3 regions of the Kribbella yunnanensis genome follow, and region 3 is predicted to be linked to each of the others. Evidence: riboswitches for the same ligand, from Rfam matches in the RefSeq annotation. Region 3 holds a riboswitch; each other region holds the start of a gene.

Region 1 (9,629 bases), on a different contig from region 3:
AAGCAACAGTCGACCAGACCACGCTGGAGACATCCACCCGCGTCGAGACCGGACCAACCCGCAGTGTCTTCACAGCGCGGCCAACCGGCGACGACGCACCAGCGCGATGAATACCGGCGCGCCAATGACCGCCGTGATGATCCCGACCTGCAGCTCATCCGGCCGCGCCACCAAGCGCCCGACAACATCCGCAAGCAACAGTACGGCGGGCGCCAGCACCATCGACCACGGGAGAATCCACCGATAGTCCGCACCAACGAGTGTCCGCGCGACATGCGGTACGGCGAGCCCCAGGAACCCGATTGGCCCAGCGATCGCAGTCGCCGTACCAGCCAGAACCACGACCGCCAGCCCCGCCAGCACCCGCACCAACGTCACCCGCGTACCCAACGACCGAGCCAGCTCATCACCCAGCGCAAGCTGATTGAGCGACCTCGCGAGAACCAACGCCAGAACGATGCCCACAGCAATCAACGGCACCGCCTGACCGAGCACCGGACCGGTCGCCAGGGTCAGCGATCCGACCACCCAGAAGCGGAATTCGTTCAACGTCGACAGATCAAGCAATGTGATCGCGGAGGTCACCGACCCCAGCAGCGCGGAGATCGCCGCTCCCGCCAGCGCGAGCTTCACCGGCGTCGCGCCACCTCGCCCGATCGCGCCGACCAGGTAGACCACCACGGTCGCCACCAGCGCACCGCCCATCGCAAACCACACGTACCCGGTGAGGCTCTGCACGCCCAGCGCCCCGATCGCCCCGACCACGGCCAGCGCCGCCCCGGCGTTCACCCCGAGAATCCCCGGATCCGCCAAGGGATTCCGCGTCACGCCCTGCATCAACGCACCCGCCAGCCCCAAAGCCGCACCAGCCAACAACCCAGCACCGGTTCGCGGCAGACGCAGATAGCGGATCACCCGGTCGTTGTCACTCCCGGTGAAATCAGCCAGCGCCAGGTAGACGTCATGCGCCCCGAAATACTGGTTCCCGACACTCAGCGACAGCAGGACCGAGACCGCGAGGACGGCGACGCACAGGAGCAGTCCGGCCGCTCGCCACCTCATTTGAACAGGTCAGCGTGAATCGTCCTGGCGATGTCCTCAGTCGTGTACGCACCACGCACCCCGGCCGAGTGGTTCGCGAACAGCCACGGTACGACGTGTTTGTTGCGGACCGCCTTGAGGTTCTGAAACGCCGGGTTCGCGAGGATCTTGTCCACCTCGGGCTGTGTCGAGGCCGGCGTCAACGCGGCATCGCAGCACCCGCTGATCAGGATGTAGTCGGGATTGCGCTTGATCAGCTCCTCGACGCCGATCTTCACGTTCCGCTTGGCGGTCAGGTCGGCGAAGACGTTCACCCCACCGGCCTGCTTGATCAGCACGGTCCCGAAGTCCGGTCCGCCGGAGACGGTCAATCCGCCGCCCTCCATCCCGGGCCGCAGAATCGCGACAGTCGGCTTCGGCGCGTTCCGCACCTTCGCCTCGACCGCGGCGATCCGCTTCTGCTGATCGGCGATCACCGCCTCGGCCCGATCCTGGACCCGGAACAGCTTGCCGAGGTCGCGCAGGTCGGCGTACACGTTGTCCATCGTGACGCTGGCCGGGTCGATCGCCTCGTCGCCCTTACCGTCCGCGGTCGGGCAGAGCGGGCTGAAGATCCAGGTCTGGACTCCGAGCTCGCCCAGGCTCTTGCGGCTCCCGAAGCTCTCGTCGCTGCCACCACCAGCGCTGAACACGTCGTTGAACCCGGACAGCACGAAGTCGGGGTTCGCCGCGAGCAGCTCTTCGCGGCTGGGCAGGTTCTTGTAGTACTTCGCCTTGGCCTGCGCGCTCGCGTACTCCGGAAGCACCTCGGCATCCAGGTACGCCGTACCGACCAGGCGATCGGAGATTCCCAGCGCATGCGCCATCTCGATGGCCGGCTGGTACGCCGCGAACACCCGCTTCGGCGGACCGCTGACGGTGACGTCGATCCCGCAGTTCTGCACGGTGATGATCGATCCATGCGGCCTGGCCGCGGTGGACGTGCCACAACCGGCAAGCAGGCTCAAAAGCAGGACAGGGACAACGGATTTGCGCAGCACAGGACCGCTCCTCCAGCACCTCGTGGACGGATCACATGCCGTGGCCGGTCTCCTGGCTGACGGGACTGCATCCACCGGCCTGGTCTTCCCAGCACAGGGCCAGTGACCTCCCTCAAGAGGGACTGCCGGTGAACTCCCGATCACAGTGGCGAGGGCCGCTCCGGCATCACACCGGCTTCCCGAGCACCACGGCGCCGCCACAGTAACACCGGCGACTGAGTCGCAGGTTCAGCGGTACTGCGAGAGCATCGCGAGCGCGAACTGGGTCATCGTGTCCGGATTGACCGCCCGCGCCGGCAACGGCACCAGGTCGACCAGCTTGTTGTCGCCGAGCCGGATCGTGGTCCGCCCGGTCGCGGTGTCCACGTAACCCTCGTCCCCGAGCGGAATCGCCTGCGCGGTCGGCGTCTTCCGGATCGCGGTCATCAGCGCGACCGCGTTCGGCGTACGACGTACTGATGAAGACAGCACGCTGTTCGCGGAAACCCACCCGCAGACCAGGTCTCCGAGCTCGGTCTGACCGTCCCGGCGGATCGACGCAGGCGCCCCCATCACCTTCGCGGCGGCCGACGACCCACGCTCACACTCCGACCGAGTGATCAACGGCTCCGCCTCGGGCAGCCCGGGCGCCTGCCGAACCACCTCCTGCCCCAGTACGACGTACTTCGCGAGCGTGGCTTTCGGCCCGGAGACCTTGTACAGGCGACCGTCGAACAGGAACACCACCGACGTGTCGTTTCCGAAACCTCCCGCACCGACAACCGCGGGCTTCCCCTTGTACGCCTTCTGCGCGGCAGCCAGCGTCGCTTTCGTCGCCGCCTGCACTGACACCCCGACTCGCAGGACTGGTCCGTTCGGACTGGTACTCAGACCGAGCTGACACGTGTCATACGTCGCCGGTACGCCGAAATCGGCCGGCGGTGCCTTGGGCTGAATCTGCACGACCGGTACGGCGAGTGTCGCCTGCACCAGCGGTTGGTCCATCCGAATGCACAACGTGTCGGCCACCTTCGCGGTCGGCGGCGTGCTGGGCGTCTCGGAAGGAGGTGGTGTCGACGGAGGAGTCGTGCTGATCGACACGAGCGGCGGCACGCTCGGTGCGGTCTCCTGCCCGGGTCCCCCACACGCACTGGCGAGCACTGCGACAAAAGCGAGCGGCAGGATACGCATAGTGCGCCAAAGCCTACGCTTCGTCCGCCTCCGCCGCGGCCCGGAGATCGCGTTCGCGCACCGCGTGCTCGTCGGTGCGAGCGTCGTACCGCCAGAAGTCACGCAAGGCCGCGCCGGTGGCCGCGACGCCGGCCACGCAGAGGATGCCGCCGCTGACGATCGACGTCCGGACGCTGGTCAGGTCGGCGACCAGACCGGACCGGGCCTGACCACCGAGCGGGCCGAGCATGTAGGACAGCATCTCGATTCCGGCCAGCCGACCACGCATCTCGTCCGGGATCGTCTGGTTCCAGATCACCGAACGGAACAGGCCGGAGACCATATCCGCAGCACCAGCGAAGGCGAGGAAGACGAGCGCGAACCAGATGTTCGGCGCCAGACCGGCGATTCCGATCGCCGCACCCCAGCAAGCGGCCGCCATCACGACGGCCCGGCCGTGGTGATGGACGCGGCGGCTCCAGCCGCTGGTCAGGGTCGCGATCAGCGCGCCGACCGCCTCCGCGCTGTAGAGCGCACCGAGCAGCTTCGGTTCCTTCAGCACCTCGGTGGCGAACGCCGGGAAGAGCACGATCGGCATCGCCATGAACATCCCGACCATGTCGACGACGTACGTCCCGAGCAGGTCCTTGCGGCGCGCGGCGTACGCGATGCCTTGGCCGATGACGCGCAGGCTGGGTGGTTGGGAGTGCTCGCCGACCCGGTACGGCTTGAGTCGCAAGTACATGAGGGTTGCGATCGACAACCCGGCCAGCTCGATACCGAACGCCCAGCTGATCCCCGCCGTACCGACCAGCACACCGCCCAGCGCGGGGCCGACCAGCTGACCGGCCTGCATGGTCAATGCGTTCAGCGCCACCGCGGCCGGCAGCTCGGAGTGCTTCACCACGCGCGGGAACAGCGCGTCGCGGCTCGGCCGCTGCAGTGAGGCGGCGATCGCGTTCAGGGCGCCGCAGACGTAGATGATCCAGACCTGCGGATTGCTCAACAGCGCGTTGCTCAGCAGTACGGCGCACACCGCGACCTGCGCGATCCCGGTGAAGATGAGCATTTTTCGGCGATCCACGTGATCGGCGAGCGCGCCGCCGTACAGGCCGAAGACGACCAGCGGAACGATGTTGACCAGGCCCATCGCGCCGACCGCGAAGTTCGAGTGGGTCAGCGAATACAGCTGGTACGGCAGGGCGACGTACCCGAACATGCTGCCGAGAAAGAAGACCGAGCCGGAGACCATCAGGATCCGGAAGTCTCGCGAACTACGCCACGGAGTCAGGTCGACACGCAGCCGGGCCAGCCGCGTTCGGAAACTTGCTGCCACCGGCACATCCTGTCAGCAGATCGCCCCGGGCGAAGAACCCTTTTCTCCCTACCGTGGAACCGATTGGTTGCCCTCGGCGTCAATCTCCCTGAATATCCCCAGGACAGACGGAGAAACCGGATGATCTCGACCAAGTCGGTACGCACCAAGGTGTTCGCCACCCTCGCCGCGGGGGCCGCCGCCGGTGCCACCCTGCTTGCGCCCGTGGCCGCCCAGGCCACGACCAGCACCGTCACCGCACCCACCGCGGTCACCAAGGCCGCCGCGGTCTCGGACGTCCTCCTGCCGGGCCAGAAGCTGAAGGCCGGCAACTACATCCGCTCCAAGAACGGCCAGTACACGTTCCTCATGCAGTCCGACGGCAACGCGGTGCTCTACAAGGGCAAGACCGCGCTGTGGTCGACCGCGACCAACCGCAAGGCCTCGGTCCTGGTGATGCAGAAGAACGGCAACCTGACCGTCGTCTCCGGTAAGACCATCGTCTGGCAGAGCAACACCGGCACCAGCCCGAACGCCCGGCTGGTCGTCCAGAACGACAACAACCTGGTGATCTACAACACCCGGAACAAGCCGAACTGGAGCCGCTACATGGTGGTCGGCACGCTCGGGATGAACCGCGTGCTGAAGTACCCGGAGTTCATGACGTCGGTGAACCGCACCTACCGGGCGTACATGCAGGGTGACGGAAACTTCGTCCTCTACAAGGGCAAGACCCCACTGTGGAGCACCAAGACCCAGAGCAAGGGCGCCTTCGTGGCCATGCAGGGCGACGGCAACCTGGTCGTCTACAGCGCCGCCAAGAAGCCGCTGTGGGCCAGCAAGACCACCCGCAAGGGCTCGGTTCTGGTCCTGCAGAACAGCGGCGACCTCCAGATCGTGAACGGCCGCACGGTGGTCTGGCGCACCAACACCGCCGGCCGCTGAGAAAGTTTTCCGCCGATTTTCTTCGGTGAGTGAACTTTCTGGCTTCTCGAAGCGTCTTTACTGGTAGCCGCGGCACCCGGGGCGGGGTGTCGCGGCACCTTTATGCCCAGCAAGATTCCGGCCAGTCATCAACTGGTTACCAAGGGCAACAATGCGCTGAGGTCGGTGCGCTCTCCACTCGCCCGGAGCTTCCCGGTACTCCGCGCCTCGGGCCAGGTGGTTCGGCCGAGGGCGAGCTCGATCCACAACTCGGCCGGCAACTCGACCATCGCGCCCGGCGTACCGCGGGTGTGGCGCGGACCCTCGATGCACTGCACAGCGCCGTACGGCGGGACGCGGACCTCGACCGCATGTCCGGGCGCTTTGGCCACCAGGAGCTTCAGCAACTCCTTCGTCAGCAGTTTCAGGTCGGGCCGCTCGGCCGTGCCCGCGTCGTACCGCTCCAGGGCCTGATCAAAGGGCGTGCTCACGACGAGCCAGCGTACGCGTCAATTGTGATCGCGCCCCCTTCGTGGTCGATAATCAGAACGGAGAAACGGAAGGCGAGGTCGGGATGCTCACGCCCAGGCACCAGGCACTGCTGATGACACTGGCGGGGATGACCGTCGGTGTTGCAGTCTTCGGCACAGTGCTGGCGATCAACGGCAACGGTGACGACAAGCAGTCGAACAAGGTCGTGACCAGTCAGACGCCTCCGACCACGACGCCCCGCGGCGACGGCCTGCAGGCCGACAGCCTGCAGTACACGGCGCAGACCTTCGGCACCGAGAAGAATCCGGTCTCCGCCGAGGTCCCCTCGACCTGGAAGGTCACCCAGGACGGCCAGCGGCCGCGGTTCCTGGACCCGACCGGCGTCTGGCAGATCCGGTTCGACACCCGCGGCAGCAGCAAGTCCCCGGACCGTCAGGTGAGCGACCGCGAGCGCAGCATCCAGGAGCGGCAGCTCAACGTTCTCAGCCGCGACAACGGCACGCTCGTCTACAAGTACGTCGACGACACCCGCGGACCGCGGATGGGTCTGTCGCGCTGGATCTCCACCGACAACGGCGACAGCACGGCCGTCGAGATCACCGTCGGCGGCCGCCCGCAGGACGAGGCCGCACTGCGGGCCGTCCTCGAGCGCGCCACCCAGACGCTCCAGGTGTCGACCAACCGCCCCAGCTAGCAGCTGATATCGGCGGTCGGGGCCTGGCCCTGCAGCAAGTAGGTCTCCACGACGTTGTCGACACACTGGTTCCCGGCCTTGTAGCCGGTGTGCCCGTCGCCGTCCCGCGTGACCAGTACGCCGCTCTCCAGCTGCCCCGCGAGTCCGACGGCCCAGGCGTACGGCGTGGCCGGGTCACGCGTCGTACCGACCACGACGATCGGTTTCGCACCAGCGGCCTTGATCGCGTGCGGCTTGTCCTCCGGTTTGACCGGCCAGTTCGCACAGGCCAATGAGCCCCAGAGCAGGAACGAACCGAACCGCGGGGACGCCGCCTTGTACTTCGGCTCCTCGGACTTGGCCTGCGCGACCGAGGTGATATCCGGGCGGTCCACGCAGTTCACCGCGTAGATGACCTCGTTCTGGTTGTTCGCATAGCCGGAGCTCTCACGCTCGGTGTACTGGTCGGCGAGCGCGAGCAACCGCGCGCCCTTACCCTCCAGACCGTCGAGCACCGCGTCCTCGAGCCGCGGCCACAGGTCCTTCGCATACAGCGGATAAATGACTGCGAGTACGACGATCGCCTGCGTGACCTCGCGGTCGCCGTCCCCCGGCAGCGGGTGCGCGTCGCTGTCGTCGATCAGCTTGTCGACCTTGGCCAGCACATCGGCCTTGCTGCTGCCCAGCCGGCACTGCCGCTGCGCGCACTCCTCGGCGAACGCGTCCAGCGCGGTGTCGAACCCCTTCGCCTGCGCGATGTTGTTGTCCTGCGATGTCTTCGACGGGTCGACGGCACCGTCGAGCACCAGCCGACCGACGTTCTTCGGGAAGAGTTCGGCGTACGTCGCGCCCAAGAAGGTGCCGTACGACATGCCCAGGTAGTTCAGCTGGGCGTCGCCGACGATCCCGCGCAGTACGTCGATATCGCGGGCGGCGTCCTTGGTGCCGACGTGCGGCAGGAGCTCACCCGACTGCTGCTCGCACCCGTTGGCCAGCGTCTTGGCCTCGTCGTTCAGCTCGGTGATCTCGGCGTCGTCGTCCGGGCTGCCGTCGGCGGCGATGAACTTGTCCAGCTGCTCGGTGTCCAGGCAGTTCACCGGCGTCGACTGGCCGACACCGCGCGGATCCCAGCCGATCACGTCGAACTTCCGCAGCAGCGACTGCCCCAGCACGAACCCGGCCGAGGCGGCGAACTCCACACCCGACCCACCCGGTCCACCCGGGTTGATGAACAGGGTCCCGATCCGGCCGACGCGGTCGCGGGCGAGCACCTTACGGGCGCTCAACTCGATCGTCTTACCGGCGGGCTTCGTGTAGTCCAGCGGCACCTTGATCGTGGCGCACTGCTGGTTGTTGCCGCAGCGCTTCCAGTCCGGTCGCTGGTTGTAGAACTGCTCGAGCCCCGCGGGGATCGGACCGACCGGACCGGCCGACGGCTTCCCGCTCGGCCCACCGCCATCGGAGTCCGCATCCTGCGCCCGGCTCGCCACGCCACATCCACTCAGCAGTACCGCGAGAGCGGCCACAACCACGGTCGTCCTGCGGAATCTCACTGCTCAGGTTCTCCCTCTTCGTGGTTCAGGCGGCGCCGGCGGCGGGGTTTGCGCTGCCGCCGCTCCTCGGTCGTCTCCGCAACTGCCTCGGGTTCCACGACAGCGGGCTCGGGTTCCGGCTCCCGGCGTACGGCGGGGGCCGGCAGCTCGACCGGTACGGCGTCAGGTGTCGTCGTACTGGAGGCTTCGTACTGCTGGCGCGGCGAGCACACGTCCGCGCGGCTGCAGGCGCAGCGCCGGCCGGAAGCCGCCAGCCGGACCACGACGGTGTCGCTCGGCACGTTGTGCCCTACCACCACTCCATCACCCGCGGGGGTCTCCACGGCGGTCCCGACGGCCGGGGCCTTCGCGTTGTACTCCTGGTAGAGCGGGTGCTCGTACTTCAGGCAGCACATCAGCCGCCCGCACGCGCCGGAGATCTTCAGCGGGTTCAGCGGCAGGTCCTGGTCCTTCGCCATCCGGACGCTGACCGGCTCGAAGTCCTTCAGGAACGTCGCGCAGCACAGGTCCCGCCCGCACGGCCCGATCCCGCCCTGCAGCCGGGCCTCGTCGCGCGCGCCCACCTGGCGAAGCTCGATCCGCGCCCGCAGCCCACGGGCCAGATCCCGCACGAGTTCGCGGAAATCCACCCGGTGCGGCGCGGAGAAGTACACGATCACCAACTGGTCGACATCGGCCCGCCGGTCGACGAAATCGATCCCGACCACCTTCATCGGCAGGTCGTGCTGGCGGATCAGCCGCTTGGCGATCACCCGCGCATCGGCCCGGCGCTGCCGGTTCTGCTCGTCGCGGTCGAGGTCGGCCGGGGTCGCGATCCCGTCACACAGTGGCAGCCCGCCGATCTCCTCCGTGACGAACTGCGGTGCCCACACACACTCGGCGACCTCGGGACCGTCGTCGGTCGGGACCAGCACCTTGTCCCCGACCCGCGGTCGATGCGGGCCGGGATCCAGGTAATACAGCCGCCCGTACCGCTCGAACGACACCGCCATCACCATGCCCACGCGGTCAGCGTACTTCTCTACCTAACGTTTGGTGCCTTTGACTGTGCCGATCAGGCGCTCGTCGGTCGGCGCGAAGGCGGCACAGACGACGAGCCGGTCGTGGTCTTCCTCCCACAGCTCCTCGTCCGGAACCCACCAGCCGAGGGTGAGTTCGGAGTCGGCGGAGGGCTTGCCGACGTAGGTGCCGAACTCGTCGGCACACCGGTTCTTCCCGGTTCGATCGACCTGGCTGTCGCCCGGGTACGGCCCCTCGGGGAGGGTGACGTTGGAGACGATCTCGCCGTCGTGCGCGTTGGCGCAGTCCTGGCGGGTGACCTCGTCGGTGTCCACGTCACCGTTGAAACACTCACCGACTGCCAGGTCGTCGACGTAGGTGTAGGACGAGGTGGTCGAGCGCGGATACGGGGCACCGTAGTCGTCGTTCTGTCCCTCGGCCCA
Region 2 (9,629 bases), on a different contig from region 3:
TGGCGTTCACCGCGTCGCGGCGCGACCAGCCTTGGTTCGCGTCCAGCCGCAACCGCGGTCCCGGTCCGATCGCGTCCCGCACCCGGCGGACGCGCTCCACATCGGCGGCCGCGTCAGTCCCGACCTTCACTTTCAGTACGTCGAACCCGTCAGCGACCCGTGCCTTCGCGGCGGTCGCAAGTGCGTCGGCGTCGCCGACCGAGAGCGTCACGTCGGTTTGGACCGTGTCGACGGTCGAGCCGAGGAAGCCGTGCAGGCTGACGCCAAGTCGTCGGGCAGCGAGGTCGTGCAGGGCGGTATCGACCGCGCCTTTCGCGCCGAAATTCCCGGCGACCGCGTTCTGCACGCGACGCAGGGCCTCGGTGAGGTCATCCGGGCCGAGGCCGTCCAGCGCGGCGGTGATCGGTCCCTCGACACAGGCCTGCGCGCCGGCGAGCGATTCGCCGGTCACCTTCCAGACCTGCGGAGCCTCGCCCCAACCGCTCAGCGAACCGTCGCTGAGCTCGACCAGGAGTGAGTCGGCGTGCGTCGCAGTCCGGAGTGCGGTGATGAAGGGAGTGTGCAGCGGCGCGGAGATCAGATGGGTGGTGAGTTTCATCGGATCGCTCCCAGGTCGTGCCGGTGGTTCCACGCCTCCAGCGCAATCTCCGCGATCAGTTGCTGGGCGCGGGCGTCCGGCAGGTCGGACGTCGTACAGACGACGAGGACGAACGGGTCCGCGTCCGAGGGCCGGACGATCCCACCATCGTGCCGGATCCGGGTGTCCCAGCCGTTCTTGTGCTCGACGCGCGTGCCGGGTGGGAGCAGTGCCGGGATCTCGCCCTTCCACTGGTTGGCCGCGAGCAGGTCGCGAAGGTATTCGTTGCTCACCGCAACGAGTACGCCGGCCAGCCCGGCCGGGCTCATCTCGTTGCTGATCCCGGCCGCCTGGGCCGCGCGGTCGTCGATCCCGCGCCGGATCGCGCTGGCGCCGTCGCCGTACTCGGCCAGCACGGCGTGGGCCGCGTCGATGCCGACCTGTTCGAGCACGAGGTTGGTGGCCAGGTTGCTGGACACCGTGATCATCTCGGTGGCGAGCCAGCCGAGCGGCACCTTCGTGCCGAGCTTGGTCCAGGTGGCCGGCGCCTCGTCCTCATCCGGATTCACGCCGAACCGCCCGCCCGCCTGCGAGGCGAAGTCGTTGTGCACCAAGACCGGCTGATCGAGCGTGAGCTCACCGGCCGCGATCTTGCGCTGCATCGCCATCGCCACCGGCAGCTTCATCGTGCTGGCCGAGTAGTGCGTCCGCCCCGCTTCGTGCTCGAACACCGGCGTCCCGTCGGCCCGCCCCAACCACACCCCGAACTCGCCGCTCCCGTCGACCGCCGCGAGCAGTTCCGCAATCGCCATAGCACTCACCTTCGCACATATCTTTCCAGGCCCATATTCGACCCCGCACATTTGTTTCCTGGCAGACTTCTGCGGGTGTCCACCAGTTTCGGCTTGCTGCTCGGCTTCGTCGCCGACCGGGTCCTTGGCGATCCTCGGCGGTTCCACCCGGTCGCGGGTTTCGGGCAAACCGCGACCCGGCTGGAGTCACGCCTGTACGCCGACTCGCGGGCGGCCGGTACGGCGTACACGACTGTCCTGGTCGGTACGACGGCGCTGGCGGGAGTCGCGGTCGAGCGGCTGACCCGGGAACGGCCCGTCGTACACACGCTCGTCACGGCCGCCGCCACGTGGACCGTGTTGGGCGCTCGGAGTCTGGACCGCGAGGCCGAGACGATGGCCGGGTTCCTGGAGGCGAAGGACATCCCGGCCGCGCGGGATCGGCTCAGCTACCTGTGTGCCCGGGACGCGACCACCCTCGAGTCGGATGAGCTGGCGCGTGCGACGGTCGAGTCGATCGCGGAGAACACCTCGGATGCGTGTGTGGCACCACTCGTGTGGGGTGGTGTGTTCGGTGTGCCCGGCCTGCTGGCCTACCGCGCCGCCAACACGCTCGACGCGATGGTCGGGTACCGGTCCCCGAAGTACGCGAACTTCGGGTGGGCTTCGGCACGACTGGACGATCTTGTGAACCTCCTGCCGGCGCGGGTGTGCGCCGTACTGACTGGAGTGGTGGCTGAGCGGTGGAGCGAGGCACGGCGGGTGTGGAAACGCGATGCGGCGCAGCACCCGAGTCCCAACGCCGGTCCGGTCGAGGCGGCCTTCGCTGGTGCACTTGGGCTGTCACTGGGTGGGACGAACAGCTACGGGTCCTATAGCGAAGACCGTGGCACGCTGGGGGACGGGCCGACGCCGACGGTCGCGGATGTTCGCCGTACGGCGGCTCTGGCGCGGCGAGTCGGTATCGCCGCGGCGGGTGCGGCCGCGATCCTGGCAGTTGCGAGAGGACGGTTATGGGACTGAGCCGACGGCCGATGCGGATCGCGCTGATCCGGCACGGCGAGTCCGAGGCGAACCTGGACAAGTCGATCTACGAGCGGGTCCCGGACCACTCCGTCGCGCTGACCGCGCACGGCTGGGAGCAGGCGGCCAAGGCCGGGCGTGAGCTGCGGGAGCTGTTCGACAACGAGCCGATCCGGGTTTACGTGTCGCCGTACCTGCGCACACTGCAGACACTCAAAGGACTCGAGCTCGACGACCTGATCGGGATCGCACGGGAGGAGCCGCGGCTGCGGGAGCAGGACTGGGCGAACTTCCAGGACACCGAGGACATCGAGCGGCAGGAACGGTTGCGCGACTCGTACGGGCACTTCTTCTACCGGTTCACGCATGGTGAGTCGGGGTCGGACGTGTACGACCGGGTGTCGAGTTTCCTGGAGACCATGCACCGTGACTTCGAGCAGGCGGATGCGCCACGCAACGTGCTGCTGGTGTCACACGGGCTGACCATGCGGCTGTTCTGCATGCGGTGGTTCCACTGGTCGGTCAAGTACTTCGAGACGCTGCGGAACCCGGCCAACGCAGAAACCCGGGTGCTGCTGCGTCAGCCCGACTACCGTTACAAGCTGGACCGGCCGTTCGAGCGCTGGACGACCGCACATGAGCCCACTGACTTGGAGCGAGCAGCGTGGTTGTAGAGCAGACCCGGGAAGCGGCCATCGACCTGCTGCGGAGTCTGAGCCCGGAGCAGCGGGCGTTGGCTCAGGCGGCGTTCGACACACCGGATCACCAGGAGTGGACCTATCTGCCGGGGGACCGGCCGGGACTGCCGTTGTCGTCGCTGACACCCGCACAACAGCAGTTGGCGCTCCGGCTGATCGCACTGGGCTGCAGTGAACGCGGTCTGGCCGATTCACTCGCCGTACTGGACGCAGAGGTGCTCCTGCGCGGTATCCCGGCGCTGCCGGAGTCAGGGGACTGGGAGGGCACTGTCCTGGGCGGCCGCTACTACCTGCGGATCCTGGGTGACCCCGCCGGCTTCGAACCGTGGGCCTGGCGACTGAACGGTCACCACCTGGCAATCCACCTGACTCTGGTCGACGGTGCGATCTCTTTCACACCCTCGTTCATCGGCTCTAACCCGGCCACCGCCCCATCGGGCCGCCGCTTCCTGGCCGGCGAGAGCGACCTGGGCTTCCAACTCCTGCACGCCCTAGACGACAGCCAGCGCGCAGTCGCAGTCGTCTCACCCGATGCTCCCGACGACATCCTCACCCGTCACGACCCGGTAGCCGACCCGTCCCTGCTACACCGCGGCCTGGCGTACGGCGACATGACCGCCGACCAGCGTCAGATCCTCAGCCTCCTCGTCGGCCAGTACGTCGGCCGCGCAGCCGGCCCCATCGGCCTCCAGACCTGGCAAGACCTGACCGAACAAGGCATCGAGAACCTCACCTTCGCCTGGGCCGGCGAAACCACCCCCGGCCCCGGCCGGCGCCACTACTACTCCCTGGCCGCCCCCACCTTCCTGGCCGAGTACGACAACACCCAGGACAACGCCAACCACATCCACTCCGTCTGGCGCTCCCACCGCTCCGACTGGGGCACCGACCTCCTAGCCGCCCACTACGCCGCCCACGGCTGAGGTCACCAAACCCGGCGCTCACCCTTGCTCAGCCCGAACTGGCCCAGCTCGACCCTGCGCCGCAGCCGCTTTCGCCGGTACGGCGCCACGACGGCCAACGCGATCCCGTCCCGGTGCTCGGCCTCGACGCGGATCCCGTCGGTCCAGCCGTCCTCGTCGATCTGGACGTCCGCGACCACCGCTACCGCGACGAGGTCGTCACGCTGCGCGCGTAGCCCGGCCCACAGCACCTCGAAGACCTTGGCGGTGTCCGGTTCGTCGGCCATCTCGATCGATCCCTCGCCGGCCGCGTCCATGCTGAGCGAGAACGGGGCGAACCCGCCCTGTTTGCCGACCTGCTGCTCGGCTAGCTCGAGCGCCGTACCGAAGAGGCCGTCGAGAGCTTCCTGAGCCCGCTGCGAGGCTGCGTCGCGCCAGGATTCCATGGGTGGTGCCGCCTTCTGGTCGAAGTGATGTGTTCCGCATCCTGCCAATCGACGGGGTCGGATAGGGTGCAGGCGTCAAGCGACAGCTGTGCAGGAACCCGGTGTGAGTCCGGGGCGGTCCCGCCACTGTGACCTACCGGCGATGAACAACGCCGCGGGGAGTCAGGAACTGCTGCTGTCGCACCTCCGGCCGGGGCGTGGATACCCCCAGGAAGGACCGGTTCAGCGTGCCCGCGAACCTGTTGCTGTTGTCGACTGCCGACACCGATCTCTTGGCCGCGGCGGAGGCGGAGGCCGGCTGGAAGGTCGCGAACCCGGCCCGCCTGGAGCTGTCTGAACTCGCTCCGTTGCTGAATACCGCTCAGATCGTGGTGGTGCGGCTGCTGGGTGGCAAACGCGCCTGGGAGGAGGGGCTGGACGCCGTACTGGCCTCCGGGAAGCCAGCCGTGGTGGTCAGCGGTGAGGCGGCTCCTGATGCGGAGCTGATGTCGCTGTCGACTGTGCCTGCGGGTGCGGTGACCGAAGCGCTGGCTTACCTGCGGGAGGGCGGCGCGGACAACCTCCGGAACCTGGCCGGCTTCTTGAGCGACACCATCCTGCTCACCGGCGACGAATTCGACCCGCCTGCTGCACTCCCGGCGTACGGGGTGCGGGGGACGTTTGTCGAGGACGACCGGCCGGTGGTCGGGATCGTGTACTACCGCGCGCATGAGATCGCGGGGAACACGGCGTTCGTCGACGCGCTCGCGGCTGCGGTCTCTAAGGCCGGTGCGCAACCGCTGCCCGTCTACTGTGGGACGCTGCGCGGGCTGGACCCGACAAGCGCTGAGAACGCCGGACTGTTCGAGCTGCTGCGCAAATGCGACGTGCTGGTCACCACGCTGCTCGCAGCCGGTGGATCGGTCGCAGCGAACGCCAGCGCCGGTGGTGCGGACGACGCCTGGGACGCTGGAGCGCTCGCGTCACTCGACATCCCGCTGATCCAGGGGCTGGCGCTGACCTCGACGCGTGAGCAGTGGCTGGCCAGCGACGCGGCGATCAGTCCGCTCGACGCCGCCACGCAGGTCGCGATCCCCGAGTTCGACGGCCGGATCATCACCATCCCGTTCTCCTTCAAGGCGTATGACGCCGACGGGCTGGCCCGCTACGCGCCGGACCCCGAGCGGTGCACCCGGCTGGCCGGGATCGCGGTCGCGCACGCCCGCCTGCGGCACGTCCCGGTGGCCGAGAAGAAGCTCGCGCTGGTGCTCTCGTCGTACCCGACCAAGCACGCCCGGATCGGCAACGCGGTCGGTCTCGACACCCCGGCTTCGGCGGTCCAACTGCTCGGCAAGCTCGAGGAGGCCGGGTACGACCTCGGCGGGCTCGACCTTAGTGAGTTGCAAGGGGCTGATGGTGCGGACGGGCTGATCCACCGGCTGATCGCGGCCGGCGGTCACGATGTCGACTGGCTGACCGACGAGCAGCTGGCGTCCGCGGTCGCGACGATCCCACTGTCGACGTACTCGACCTGGTTCGCGCGCGTTCCCGAAACGTTGCAGGAGGCAATGACCGAGGCCTGGGGCTCAGCGCCGGGATCTTTGTACGTCGACAACTCCGGCCCCGAACCCGCGATTGCGCTGGCCGCGCTCCGATTCGGCAACGTCGTACTGATGATCCAGCCACCGCGTGGCTTCGGCGAGAACCCGGTCGCGATCTACCACGACCCCGACATGGCGCCGTCGCACCACTACCTGGCGGCGTACCGGTGGTTGGAGAACGCTCCGGCCGATGGCGGCTTCGGGGCGCATGCGGTCGTGCACCTCGGTAAGCACGGGACGCTGGAATGGCTGCCTGGCAAGGGAATCGGGATGGCCGCCGACTGCGCGCCGGACGCCGTGCTCGGCAACCTGCCGATGGTCTACCCGTTCATTGTCAACGACCCGGGCGAGGGCACGCAGGCGAAGCGGCGGGCGCATGCGGTCGTCGTCGACCACCTGGTGCCGCCGATGGCGCGGGCCGAGACGTACGGCGACATGGCCAAGCTGGAGTACTTGCTCGACGAGTACGCGACCGTCCAGGCGCTCGACCCCGAGAAGGTGCCGACGCTGCGGGCGCAGATCTGGACGCTGATCCAGGCGGCCCAGTTGCACCACGATCTGCACACTGACGAGAAGCCGGAGGACGACGACTTCGACGAGTTCGTCCTGCACCTCGACGGCTACCTGTGCGAGATCAAGGACGTGCAGATCCGCGACGGACTGCACATCCTCGGCGGTGTCCCGGCCGATGAAGCGCGGATCAACCTGGTCCTCGCCGTACTGCGGGCGCGGCAGCTGTGGGGCGGTTCGTACTCGATCCCCGGTCTGCGGACCGCGCTGGGGGAGACCTTCGGTGTCGACGAGGCCGAGCTGCTCGCGAACCCGGGTCTCGCCGCCGAGCTGTCCTCGTTGGCGACGCTGGCCGATCTTCCCGCAGTGAGTGGTGCGGATGGCGTCGACATCCTGGAGGCGGTCGCGCGCAAGCTGGTCGTCGCGATGGAGACTCTGAGCTGGGATGCGTCGAAGGTCCCGGTCGTCGTGACCGAGGTGATCGGCCGGTCGTCGGCCGGGGTCGAGTCCTCGCTGACCTTCGCAGCAACTGAGGTGGTTCCGCGCCTGAACCGCACGGATGACGAGCTGACGAACGTACTGCGCGCGCTGGACGGTCGCTTCGTCGAAGCCGGCCCGTCGGGTTCGCCGACCCGCGGTCTGGTGAACGTGCTGCCGACCGGCCGGAACTTCTACGCCGTCGACCCGAAGGCGATCCCGAGCCGGAACGCCTGGGATGTCGGTGTCGCGCTGGCCGACTCATTGCTGGCCCGGCACAAGTCCGAGACAGGGGAGTGGCCGCGTTCGGTCGGCCTTACCGTCTGGGGTACGTCGGCGATGCGGACCCAGGGCGATGACCTGGCCGAGGTGTTGTGGCTGCTCGGCTGCCGCCCGGTCTGGGACGAGGCGTCCCGTCGCGTCACCGGGTTCTCGGTGGTCCCGCTGGAAGAGCTGGGGCGGCCGCGGATCGACGTGACGATCCGCATCTCCGGGTTCTTCCGGGATGCGTTCCCGCACGTGGTGTCGCTGCTCGACGAAGCGGTCCGGACGGTTGCGGCGCTGGACGAAGATGCCGCCGACAACTATCTGCGGGCCCATGTCGACGATGACGTTGCCGCGGGCAACGACGTACGGTCGGCCACGGCTCGGGTCTTCGGATCCAAGCCGGGCTCGTACGGTGCCGGGTTGCTGCCGCTCGTGGATGCGCGGAACTGGCGGACCGACGCCGAACTGGCCGAGGTGTACGCGGTCTGGGGTGGGTACGCGTACGGCAAGGATCTCGACGGCGCCGAGGCGCGCGGGTCGATGGAGCGTGCGTACGCGCGGATCCAGGTCGCGGCGAAGAACGCGGATACCCGTGAGCACGACATCATGGATTCCGACGACTACTTCCAGTACCACGGCGGCATGATCGCGATGGTGCGGCACCTGACCGGTACGAATCCGAAGGCCTATGTCGGCGACTCCGCCGTACCGGCGCAGGTCAAGACGCGGACGCTGGAAGAGGAGACCAAGCGAGTCTTCCGGGCGCGCGTGGTGAACCCGCGGTGGATGGCCGCGATGCGGCGGCACGGGTACAAGGGCGCCTTCGAGATGGCGGCGACCGTGGACTACCTCTTCGGGTACGACGCGACCGCGGGCGTGGTCGACGACTGGATGTACGAGACGCTCACCACCGAGTACGTCGCCGACCCGGAGATGGCCGAGTTCTTCCGCAAGTCCAACCCGTGGGCACGGCACGGGATCGCCGAGCGGCTGCTCGAAGCCGCTCAGCGTGGACTCTGGTCCTCTCCGAGTGATGAGGCGTTGGAGACCCTGCGGAACGCAGTCCTTGAGACGGAGGGTGACATCGAGGACCGCGGCTGATTGGGTGGACGTATGGCGCGGATCCTGATCACCAACGATGACGGTTTCCAGGCACCCGGGATCCGCGCACTCGCGCCGGTGATCGCCTCACTCGGGCACGAGGTCTCGGTGATCGCGCCGCTGGACGACCAGAGCGGTTTCGGTTCGGCCCGGGTCGGGACTGTCAACCGCCCGATCCAGACCGTCGTCGAGGAAGAGGGCGGCATCAGCTACCGCGGGGTCGCCGGGACACCGGCCCTCGCGGTGACGCTCGCCACGGTCGGCGCGTTCGGGCCGGCGCCGGACTTGGTGTTGTCGGGAATCAACCGCGGGCACAACATCGGCGTACCGATCTTCCACTCGGGGACCGTGGCTGCGGCGTTGACCGCGGCGGGTCAGGGGATCTCCGGGGTCGCGGTCAGCATCGAAGGCGCGGCCCCGACGAACTGGATAACCGCGGCGACGATGGCCGGTGAAGCCCTCGCCTGGATCGCCGCCGAGCCGGTGGGAACCGTGCTCAGTCTGAATGTTCCGGACCGCCCGATCGACGAACTGGCCGGCGTACGGCACGCGACGCTGACCCCGATCACGCGCGAGCGTCTGGTTGCGACCACTGCCCCGACCGGCGAGCCGATGATCACGGTCGCGCCGCCGCGCCCCGACCCGCCGGCCGGGACCGACGAGGCGCTGCTGCGCGCCGGCTACGTCACCGTCAGCCCGCTGATCGGCATCCGCGTGCTGCCGGATGACGACGCCGCGATCGCGCTGGCGAAGCGGCTGTCGTCGTACCGATGAAGGTCAACGGCACCAACCTGTACGTCTCGGAGTACGGGTCGGCTGATTCGCCGCCGCTGCTGTTCATTCACGGTCATGGCGGTGGCTACCACTGGACGCAGTGTCAGGGCTCGCGACTCGGCACTGCGTTGCACGTGATCGCGCCGGATCAGCGCGGTGTCCTGCGGTCGGATCCGACCGAGCTCGAGATCCGGATGGACATCCTGATCGACGACTTCGAGGCACTCCGCCTTGCGTTAGGTATCGACCGGTGGGCGATCCTCGGCCACTCGGCAGGCGGCAACTACGCTGTCGAATACGCGATCCGGCACCCCGACTCCGTCACCGCCGTCGTCTTCGACTGCCCCTGCTGGGACTTCGACGCCAACGACCGCCACCGCCTCCCCATCTTCGCCGCCCTCTACGACCAGGCCGGCGACCCAGCCAGCGCAGCCCGCTGCCGCGAACTAGCCGCCCTCCCACGCCGCCTGACCCCGGCCGACA
Region 3 (9,629 bases):
AGTAGCAGTGGTACGCCTTGCCGGTGACCATCAGCTTGCCGACGATGTCGGAGTAGATCTGCATCCGCTCGGACTGCAGGTACGGGCCGTGGTCGCCACCGGCCTCGGGGCCCTCGTCCCAGGTCAGGCCCAGCCAGCGCAGCGCGTCGAGGGTGTAGTCGAGCGCCTCGGGCGTGTTCCGGGCCTGGTCGGTGTCCTCGATCCGCAGCACGAGCGTGCCGCCGTAGTGCCGGGCGAAGGCCCAGTTGAACAAGGCACTGCGGATGTTGCCGACGGTGAGCAGGCCGGTCGGGGACGGTGGGAACCGCACCCGGACGTCGGCCGGAGCTAAGCCGCCCAGGACGCCGGAGTCGTCGCGAGCGGGCTGCTCAGTCACGCACGATCACCCTGTTCGTCAGAGTGCCGAGGCCCTCGACGGTGACCGCGACCGAGTCGCCGGGCAGCATCGGGCCGACGCCGGCCGGCGTCCCGGTCAGTACGACGTCGCCGGGCAGCAGCGTGGTGAACGAGGTGATGTAGGCCAGCACGGTCGGGATGTCGAAGATGAACTGCGACGTCCGCCCGTCCTGCTTGGTCTCGCCGTTCAGGGTTGTGGTCACCCGCAGATCCGCCACGTCGAGGTCGGTCTGGATCCACGGGCCGAGCGGGCAGAACGTGTCGTAGCCCTTGGCGCGGGCCCATTGCCCGTCGGACTTCTGCAGGTCGCGCGCGGTCACGTCGTTCGCGATCGTGTAGCCGAAGATCACTTCCTCGGCGCGCTCCTTGGGCAGGTCCCGGCAGATCCGGCCGATCACGATCGCCAGCTCCCCCTCGAACTGGAGGTCGTTGGTCTGCTCGGGGTAGACGATGCCGTCCAGCGGGCCGACCACCGAGGTGTTCGGCTTCAGGAAGATCATCGGCTCCTTCGGCACCTCGTTGCCCAGCTCGGCGGCGTGCGCGGCGTAGTTGCGGCCGACACAGACCACCTTGCTGCGCGGGATCACCGGGGCCAGCAGCCGGACGTCGGCCAGCTGCAGCTTCTCCCCGGTGAACTGGACCGGCCGGTAGAGCGGGTCGGAGTCGAGCACGGCGACAGTGCCGCTGAGGCCTTCGGGGTCGTCGGTCTCGACGACGCCGTACTTCGGTTCGTCGTCGACGGAGAATCTGGCGATACGCACGGGCCGAGCCTACCGTCGCACTGGAATGAGACAGTGGTGCGGTGACTTGGGAGATCCGCCAGGCCCGGCCGGACGAGTACGACGCCGTCGGCGACCTGACCGTGGACGCGTACTCACACGACGGTTTCGTCCGCGGTGAGTACGCGATGACGCTACGTGCTGCCGCCGATCGAGCGGCCAAGGCCGAGGTGTGGGTCGCGGCGGATGCGTCCGGGCTTCTCGGCACCGTCACCTACTGCCCGCCCGGCTCGGTCTACCGCGAGATCGGGCTGGACCACGAGGGCGAGTTCCGCATGCTCGGAGTCGCCGGCCGCGCACGTGGACTGGGGATCGGGACCGCCCTGACCACGCACTGCATCGAGCGCACCCGTGAGCTCGGCCTGTCCCGCATCGTGCTCAGCACTGCCGTCTACATGAAGACAGCCCACCGCCTGTACGAACGCCTCGGCTTCCAGCGCCTCCCCGACCGCGACTGGTCCCCCGTCGCCGGCATCGACCTCTACGCCTACGAACTGAACCTGTGACCACTTTTCTTAGATCTGATTGGGAACCGCTCGAGCGCGCGCACTTCTCCAGGGTCGATGCGCTGCTTGCGGATCACCTCGCCCGGCGGCAACGCCGCGAGCCGCATCCGGTCGAGGACTTCCTCTTCACCTATTACTCTGCCCGACCGAGCCAGTTGCGCGTTTGGCATCCCGGGCCGGGTCTGCGGTTGCTCGACGCCCCCGAGTACGCCGAACGCCGTGGCTACGTGGTGATCGATGGCGCTGCGCAACTCGATCCGGCCGAGATCGAGCGCCGTACCGACAGCATCAGTTGGATCCGCACGCTGCTCGGCGCCACCCTCGACCGGCAACCGCAGTTCGGGTGTTTCGGGTTGCACGAATGGGCGATGGTGTACCGGACGGACGCCGTACGGCATCAGAAGTGGCCGTTGCGGTTGGGGGCCGAGGGCACCGATCAGGTGGTCGAGTCGCACAAGATCGGGTGTTCGCACTTCGACGCGTTCCGGTTCTTCACCGACGCGGCCCGGCCGCTGAACGTCCTGCAGCCGACCCGCGAGGCCCAGCCCCAGCTCGAGCAGGGCGGCTGTCTGCACGCCAACATGGACCTCTACAAGTGGGCGACCAAGCTCGCGCCGTTCACCCCGAGCGCACTCGTCCTGGACTGTTTCGAGCTTGCCCGCGACATCCGGACGCTCGACATGCGCGCCTCGCCCTATGACCTGGCACCGCTGGGTTATGACCCGGTCAGGATCGAAACAGCCGCCGGCAAGGCCGAGTACGCCGCCGCCCAGCGCACCTTCGCGGAGCGTGCCCGCCCGCTCCGCGAGCAACTCGTCGCCCTGTGCAACGAACTTCTCGACTAACCTCCCGTCCATGGGAAAGATCGTCGCGATTGCCTTCGGTGTGCTGCTGACCGCGCTCGGCGCCGTCTGGGCGTTGCAGGGACTGGGTTATCTCACGGGCAGCTCGATGACCGGGAGTTCGCTGTGGGCCATCGTCGGCCCGATCGTGGCCGCGTTCGGCGTCTCGCTGATCTTCGTGGCGATCCGGGGTCCGCAGAAGCGCTGACCGCACGCCGTCCAGGGGCTGCGCCGGACGCGTGATTCAATGCAAATCGTGACGAGCCAGACCACGGGGGCCCGGACCCCGGCCAAGGCCGCTTTGATGATCGGCGCCCTCGGCGTCGTCTTCGGCGACATCGGGACCAGTCCGATCTACACGATCCAGACGATCTTCAACCCGGGTGATCCGCACCCGGTGGAGACCGCCACCCAGAACGTCTACGGGATCATCTCGCTGATCTTCTGGGCGGTCACGCTGATCGTGACGATCAAGTACGTGCTGCTGGTGCTGCGCGCCGACAACCAGGGCGAGGGCGGCATCCTGGCGATGATCACCCTGATCCAGAACATCCCCCGGACGAGCGGACGCCGTACGACGGTTCTCCTCGCCGGGCTCGGCATCTTCGGCGCGTCACTGTTCTTCGGCGACTCGATGATCACCCCGGCGATCTCGGTACTGTCCGCGGTCGAGGGCGTCAAGGTGATCCAGCCCGGCCTGGACGCCTGGGTGGTGCCGATCACCGCGGTCATCATCATCGGCCTGTTCAGCGTGCAGAAGCACGGCAGCGGCCGGATCGGCCGCTCGTTCGGGCCGATCATGATCGTCTGGTTCGCGGCGATCGCGGTCTGCGGGATCGGCGGCATCCTCGACCACCCGAGCATCCTCAAGGCGCTCTCGCCGACGTACGCGATCGGTTTCCTGACCGGGCATTTCGGGACCGCCTTCTTCGCGCTCGCGGCCGTCGTACTGGCGATCACCGGCGCCGAGGCCCTGTACGCCGACCTCGCGCACTTCGGCCGTCAGCCGATCACGCGGGCCTGGCTGTTCCTCGTCTTCCCGGCCTGCATCCTGAGTTATCTCGGCCAGGGCGCGCTGGTGCTGGAGGACCCGAACGGGTTCACCAGCCCGTTCTTCCTGCTGGTCCCCGAGTGGGGCCGGATCCCGATGGTGATCCTGGCGACGGCCGCGACCGTAATCGCCTCCCAGGCGGTCATCACCGGCGCGTTCTCGGTCGCCCACCAGGCCGTCCAGCTCGGCTACCTGCCGCGGCTGCGGATCCAGTACACCTCGACCGAAACAGCCGGCCAGATCTACGTCCCGTGGGTCAACTGGGCGCTGATGATCGCCGTACTGACGCTGGTCTTCGCCTTCGAGACCTCGGCCGCGCTGGCCTTCGCCTTCGGGATGGCCGTCACCGGCACGATCGTCATCAACTCGCTGCTGTTCTTCTACATCGTCCGGAAGCAGTGGCAGAAGCCGTTGTGGCTGGTCATCCTCGGTGCCGCCATCTTCCTGACCGTCGAGCTGCTCTTCCTGGGCGCGAACCTGACCAAGTTCGTGCACGGCGCCTGGCTGCCGCTGCTGATCGCGGTCAGCGTCTTCCTCGTCCTGACCACTTGGCAGCAAGGCCGCCAACTCGTCACCGCCAAGCGCGAACGCGAAGAGGGCCAACTGCGCGAGTTCATCGACACCCTGCACGAGCGCCCGATCACCCGAGTCGACGGTACGGCGGTCTTCCTGAACCGCGGCAACACCACGGTCCCGCTGGCGATGCGCGCCAACGTCGAACACAACCACGTCCTGCACAAGAACGTGGTCATCCTCTCGATCGAGACCGTCACCGTCCCGCACGTCCCCGAACCCGAGCGCATCCTGGTCGACGACCTTGGCTACACCGACGACGGCATCATCCACGTCACCGCCCGCCTCGGCTACGTCGAGTCCGCCAACGTCCCCGAGATCCTCGAACGAGCCGCCGCCCAGAGCACCGAACTCACCGTCGACCCCGACGACACCTCCTACTTCCTCTCCGCCATCGAGCTCAAACTGGGCGACACCAGCGGCATGCCCCGCTGGCGCAAACGCATCTTCCTCGCCACCACCGCGATCACCGCAGACGCCGCCGAGTACTTCCACCTCCCCCGCGAACAGGTCGTCATCGTGGGCTCGCAAATCACCGTGTAGGTCTGTTACATTCGAACACATGTTCGAGTGGGACATCTTGCAGCAGCCCTCCGCCATGGCGATGGTGCGAGGGCAGTTGGGGTTCAGCTGGATGGTGCTGTCCGCGCGGCTGGCACAGTTGACGGATGAGCAGTACTTCTGGCAACCGGGCAATGCGGCACTGACCGTCGTACGGCGGCACTATCCGAGTCACTATCGGTCATTGGGGTCCGGCGAGTGGGTGGCGCAGTGGCCGGACGAGCCTGATCATCGGGGGCCGCGGACGATCGCGTGGTTGATCGCGCATCTGACCGAGACGTTCTTCGAGCGGTGGGAGTGGACGTTCGGACCCAAAGAGCAGGGCCGAGGTGACATCACCTTGCACGGGAACGCGCGGGATGCGGTCGCCTGGCTGACGCATTGGGTGGAGGCGTGGCAGGACGGGATCGCGTCGTTGCCGGAGGAGCAGGTGGCGACAGTGGGGCTCAGTCAGGCGACGGCACTGGATGCCGAGGAGCCGTTCGGGCACGTGGTGTTACGGCTCAATCGCGAGCTGATCCATCACGGATCAGAGATCATGACGTTACAGGATCTGTATGGCGTCGCGGCGTGAGGACCACAACATGTGCGACACGCGGCGTGTCGCTACCACTAGATCTAGCGGCTGCCCTAAAGTCTGTCGAGCTGGCGGTCAGGGGAATCCGGTGCGAGTCCGGAGCTGCCCCGCAACGGTGAGCGGACGCCCTGTCGTAGTGGGGCGGCCGCGAGTCCGGATACCTGTCGCCGGCGCGTGCACCGCCGGTGCGCGCGGTCCGAGACCTCGAGGGTGGGTCGCAGGGCGAGACGACAGTTTTCCGGCCGGTGCTGTCCGTCCCGTCATGCGCTCATGCCTTCTGGTCGCGGTCCTTCGCACGCGTAGGGAGAGAAGAGCTTCTGTGACCATCGCTTCCACATCCCGATCGGCGGCCGACGAGGCCGGCCACGGGAACCAACTGACCGTCGTCCGCCGCGACGGCAGTAACACTGTGTTCGACGCGACCAAGATCTCGGTCGCCGTCACGAAGGCGTTCCTGGCCGTCGAGGGTAACGACGCCGGCGCCACCCACCGGGTCCGCGACCTGGTCACCGACCTGACCGGCCGGGTCGTCGAGGCCCTGACCAGTCGCGGTGACGCCCGTCGCAGCGTCCAGGTCGAGGACATCCAGGACCAGGTCGAGCTGGCTCTGATGCGCGCGGGAGAGCATCAGGTCGCCCGGGCCTACGTGCTGTACCGCGAGGAGCGGACGAAGGCCCGCACGCCTGCCGACCCGGCTGAGCTGGCCGCCACCAAGCCGGTCGTGTCGGTCCGCCAGGCCGACGGGACCCGCGTTCCGCTCGACGTCGACCGGCTGCGCGTGATCGTCGCCGAGGCCGCCGCCGGGCTGGACTCCGTCGACCCCGAGCAGATCCTCAACGAGACGATCGGCTCCTGTTACGACGGGATCGCCCAGCACGAGGTCGAGCTGGCTCTCGTGATGGCGGCCCGGTCGTACGTCGAGACCGAGCCGCAGTACAGCTATGCCGCGTCCCGCCTGCTGCTGGACCAGATCCGCCGCGAGGCGCTCGGCCGCGTGCACGGCGAGCCCCGGCAGGCCAGCCAGGCCGACATGGCCACGGCGTACGCCGAATACTTCCCGCGCTACATCGCGACCGGGATCGAAGCCGGTCTGCTCGACCCCGAACTGGCCACCTTCGACCTCGACCGGCTGTCCGCGGCGATCCGGCCCGAGCGCGATCTCGACTTCGCCTTCCTCGGTCTGCAGACGCTCTACGACCGCTACCTGCTGCACATCGACAAGACCCGGTTCGAGCTGCCGCAGGCGTTCTTCCTGCGGGTCGCGATGGGGATGGCGCTGCGCGAGGAGGACCGCGAGGGCCGCGCGATCCAGTTCTACGAACTGCTCAGCTCGTTCCGGTTCATGTCGTCGACGCCGACCCTGTTCAACTCCGGTACGACGCGACCGCAGCTGAGCTCGTGCTTCCTCACCACGGTGGACGACGACCTGGCCGGCATCTTCGCCGGGATCCGCAACAACGCCCTGCTCGCCAAGTACTCCGGCGGTCTGGGCAACGACTGGACCCCGGTCCGCGGAATCGGCGCCAAGATCCGCGGCACCAACGGTGAGTCGCAGGGCGTCGTACCGTTCCTGAAGATCGCCAACGACACGGCGGTAGCAGTCAATCAGGGTGGAAAACGTAAGGGCGCGGTCTGTGCGTATCTCGAGACCTGGCACATGGATGTCGAGGAGTTCCTCGACCTGCGTAAGAACACCGGTGACGAGCGTCGCCGGACGCACGACATGAACACGGCCAACTGGGTGCCGGACCTGTTCCTGCAGCGGGTCGAGGCGGACGGTCAGTGGACGCTGTTCTCCCCCGACGAGGTGCCGGATCTGCACGATCTGTTCGGCGCGGAGTTCAAGACGGCGTACGAGAAGTACGAGGCGGCCGCCGACCGCGGTGAGATCCGGGTGTTCCGCCGGGTCCGCGCGCTCGACCTGTGGCGCCGGATGCTGACGGTGCTGTTCGAGACCGGCCACCCGTGGATCACCTTCAAGGACCCGTGCAACCTGCGCTCGCCGCAGCAGCACAACGGTGTCGTCCACTCGTCCAACCTGTGCACCGAGATCACGCTGAACACGACGGTCGACGAGACCGCGGTCTGCAACCTGGGTTCGGTCAACCTGGTCGCGCACCTGACCGAGACCGGCCTCGACGCTGACCTGCTTCGCGACACGGTGAAGACCGCGGTCCGGATGCTCGACAACGTGATCGACGTGAACTTCTACACGACGCCGGAGTCGGAGCGCGCCAACCAGCGGCACCGCCCGGTCGGCCTCGGCCTGATGGGCTTCGCGGACGCGCTCTTCTCGCTGCGCATCCCGTATTCGTCGGACGCGGCCGTCGCGTTCGCCGACAGCTCGATGGAAGCCATCAGCTACCACGCGATCGAGGCGTCCAGCGATCTCGCCGCCGAGCGCGGCCGTTACTCGACGTACGACGGTTCGCTGTGGAGCCAGGGTGTGTTGCCGATCGACTCGCTGGAGCTGCTGCGGTCGGCCCGCAACGGTGACGTGATCCTCGACGACGCCAAGACACTCGACTGGGATGCCTTGCGGACCAAGGTTCTCCGCGACGGTATGCGGAACTCCAACGTGATGGCGATCGCGCCGACCGCGACGATCTCCAACATCTGCGGGGTCAGCCAGTCGATCGAACCGGCGTACAGCAACCTGTTCGTGAAGTCGAACATGTCCGGTGAGTTCACCGTCGCCAACCCGTACCTGGTCAACGACCTGAAGGCGCGCGGGCTGTGGGACCAGGTGATGGTCTCCGACCTCAAGTACCACGACGGCATCCTGGAGAACATCGACCGGGTCCCGGCCGACCTCCGCGAGCTGTACGCGACCGCGTTCGAGATCGAGCCGCTGTGGCTGATCAAGGCCGCGTCGCGCCGGCAGAAGTGGATCGACCAGGCGCAGTCGCTCAACCTGTACATGGCTTCACCGTCCGGCAAGGCGCTCGACGAGCTCTACCGGAACGCGTGGCGCTACGGGCTGAAGACGACGTACTACCTGCGTTCGCAGTCGAAGACCCATGTGGAGAAGTCGACACTGAAGGGCACCGACGGCAAGCTCAACGCCGTCTCCGCCACCGTGCCGACGGCAGTACCGGTCACCGCCCCGTCGGCGATCGACAACGCTCCACTGCCCGAACCAACCGGAGCAGTCTGCTCCCTCGAAGACCCTGACTGCGAGGCCTGCCAGTGACGACCACGGACAACGCGACCGGACTTGGCTCGATCGCCGTCGGCGCTTCCCGCATCGACGTCTCCGACAAGGCGATGATCAACGCGCGGGCCGACGTGAACCAGCTGCTCCCGCTGAAGTACAAGTGGGCCTGGGAGAAGTACCTGGCCGGCTGCAACAACCACTGGATGCCGACCGAGGTCTCCATGCAGGCCGACATCTCGCTGTGGAAGTCCAAAGACGGCCTGACCGACGACGAGCGGCTGATGCTGAAGCGCAACCTCGGCTTCTTCGCCACCGCGGAGTCCCTGGTCGCGAACAACATCGTCCTGGCCGTCTACCGCCAGCTCACCAACCCCGAGTGCCGTCAGTACCTGCTGCGCCAGGCGTTCGAGGAGGCCGTGCACACGCACACCTTCCAGTACATCTGTACGTCGCTCGGTCTCGACGAGGGCGAGCTGTTCAACATGTACCGCGAGGTGCCGTCGATCTCCGACAAGGACGCCTGGGCGCTGAAGTACACCCAGCACCTGGAGGACCCGGACTTCAAGACCGGTACGCCGGAGTCCGACACCGCGTTCCTGCGCGACCTGATCGCGTTCTACGTGGTCTTCGAAGGCATGTGGTTCTACACCGGTTTCGCGCAGATCCTGTCGCTCGGCCGCCGGAACAAGATGGTCGGCATCGCCGAGCAGTACCAGTACATCCTGCGCGACGAGTCGATCCACCTGAACTTCGGTATCGACTGCATCAACCAGATCAAGCAGGAGAACCCGCACCTGTGGACCGAGGCCTTCCAGGCCGAAGTCCGCCAGATGCTCACCGAAGCCTGCGAGCTCGAGGTCGCCTACGGCCGCTCCACCATGCCCAACGGCATGCTCGGCCTGACCGCCGACCTCTGCGAGCAGTACATGCACTTCATCACCGACCGCCGCGCCGAACAGATCGGCATCGCCCCGATCTTCGGCGAGACCCGCAACCCGTTCGGCTGGATGTCCGAAGTCATGGACCTCAAGAAGGAAAAGAACTTCTTCGAGACCCGAGTCATCGAATACCAGTCCTCCAGCGGCCTCAGCTGGGACTAGTCCCAGTACGACGAGAGGCCGGGCGGCTCGACCTGCCGCCCGGCCCCTCGTGGTTCAGCGGGGGTTGTTGGCGTGGGTGAGGGTTTC

The links. Region 3 has a riboswitch for cobalamin ahead of ABD231_RS22485 (ribonucleoside-diphosphate reductase subunit alpha). Riboswitches for the same ligand answer to the same signal wherever they lie in the genome.
Region 1: another riboswitch for cobalamin. It lies ahead of ABD231_RS18475 (ABC transporter substrate-binding protein); the one in region 3 lies ahead of ABD231_RS22485 (ribonucleoside-diphosphate reductase subunit alpha).
Region 2: another riboswitch for cobalamin. It lies ahead of cobN (cobaltochelatase subunit CobN); the one in region 3 lies ahead of ABD231_RS22485 (ribonucleoside-diphosphate reductase subunit alpha).

Annotation. Positions count from the first base shown of each region.
Region 1 is NZ_BAAANF010000013.1:118,072-127,700, reverse strand. Features, by position in the region: gene ABD231_RS18485 (FecCD family ABC transporter permease) at 1-73, opposite strand, end outside; gene ABD231_RS18480 (FecCD family ABC transporter permease) at 70-1,062, opposite strand; gene ABD231_RS18475 (ABC transporter substrate-binding protein) at 1,059-2,081, opposite strand; cobalamin riboswitch at 2,107-2,287, opposite strand; gene ABD231_RS18470 (hypothetical protein) at 2,310-3,251, opposite strand; gene ABD231_RS18465 (MFS transporter) at 3,265-4,566, opposite strand; gene ABD231_RS18460 (hypothetical protein) at 4,687-5,490, shown strand; gene ABD231_RS18455 (sterol carrier family protein) at 5,619-5,960, opposite strand; gene ABD231_RS18450 (hypothetical protein) at 6,044-6,655, shown strand; gene ABD231_RS18445 (alpha/beta hydrolase) at 6,652-8,187, opposite strand; gene ABD231_RS18440 (PSP1 domain-containing protein) at 8,184-9,185, opposite strand; gene ABD231_RS18435 (DUF4190 domain-containing protein) at 9,213-9,629, opposite strand, start outside.
Region 2 is NZ_BAAANF010000018.1:230,499-240,127, reverse strand. Features, by position in the region: gene ABD231_RS28775 (mandelate racemase/muconate lactonizing enzyme family protein) at 1-598, opposite strand, end outside; gene ABD231_RS28770 (serine hydrolase) at 595-1,389, opposite strand; gene ABD231_RS28765 (cobalamin biosynthesis protein) at 1,465-2,391, shown strand; gene ABD231_RS28760 (phosphoglycerate mutase family protein) at 2,382-3,065, shown strand; gene ABD231_RS28755 (DUF3500 domain-containing protein) at 3,056-4,012, shown strand; gene ABD231_RS28750 (hypothetical protein) at 4,015-4,437, opposite strand; cobalamin riboswitch at 4,485-4,629, shown strand; gene cobN (cobaltochelatase subunit CobN) at 4,665-8,372, shown strand; gene surE (5'/3'-nucleotidase SurE) at 8,385-9,146, shown strand; gene ABD231_RS28735 (alpha/beta fold hydrolase) at 9,143-9,629, shown strand, end outside.
Region 3 is NZ_BAAANF010000016.1:331,299-340,927, reverse strand. Features, by position in the region: gene gltX (glutamate--tRNA ligase) at 1-376, opposite strand, end outside; gene ABD231_RS22515 (fumarylacetoacetate hydrolase family protein) at 369-1,157, opposite strand; gene ABD231_RS22510 (GNAT family N-acetyltransferase) at 1,199-1,681, shown strand; gene ABD231_RS22505 (3-methyladenine DNA glycosylase) at 1,678-2,526, shown strand; gene ABD231_RS22500 (hypothetical protein) at 2,537-2,731, shown strand; gene ABD231_RS22495 (potassium transporter Kup) at 2,780-4,690, shown strand; gene ABD231_RS22490 (DinB family protein) at 4,710-5,282, shown strand; cobalamin riboswitch at 5,341-5,468, shown strand; gene ABD231_RS22485 (ribonucleoside-diphosphate reductase subunit alpha) at 5,611-8,478, shown strand; gene ABD231_RS22480 (ribonucleotide-diphosphate reductase subunit beta) at 8,475-9,542, shown strand; gene ABD231_RS22475 (alginate lyase family protein) at 9,597-9,629, opposite strand, start outside.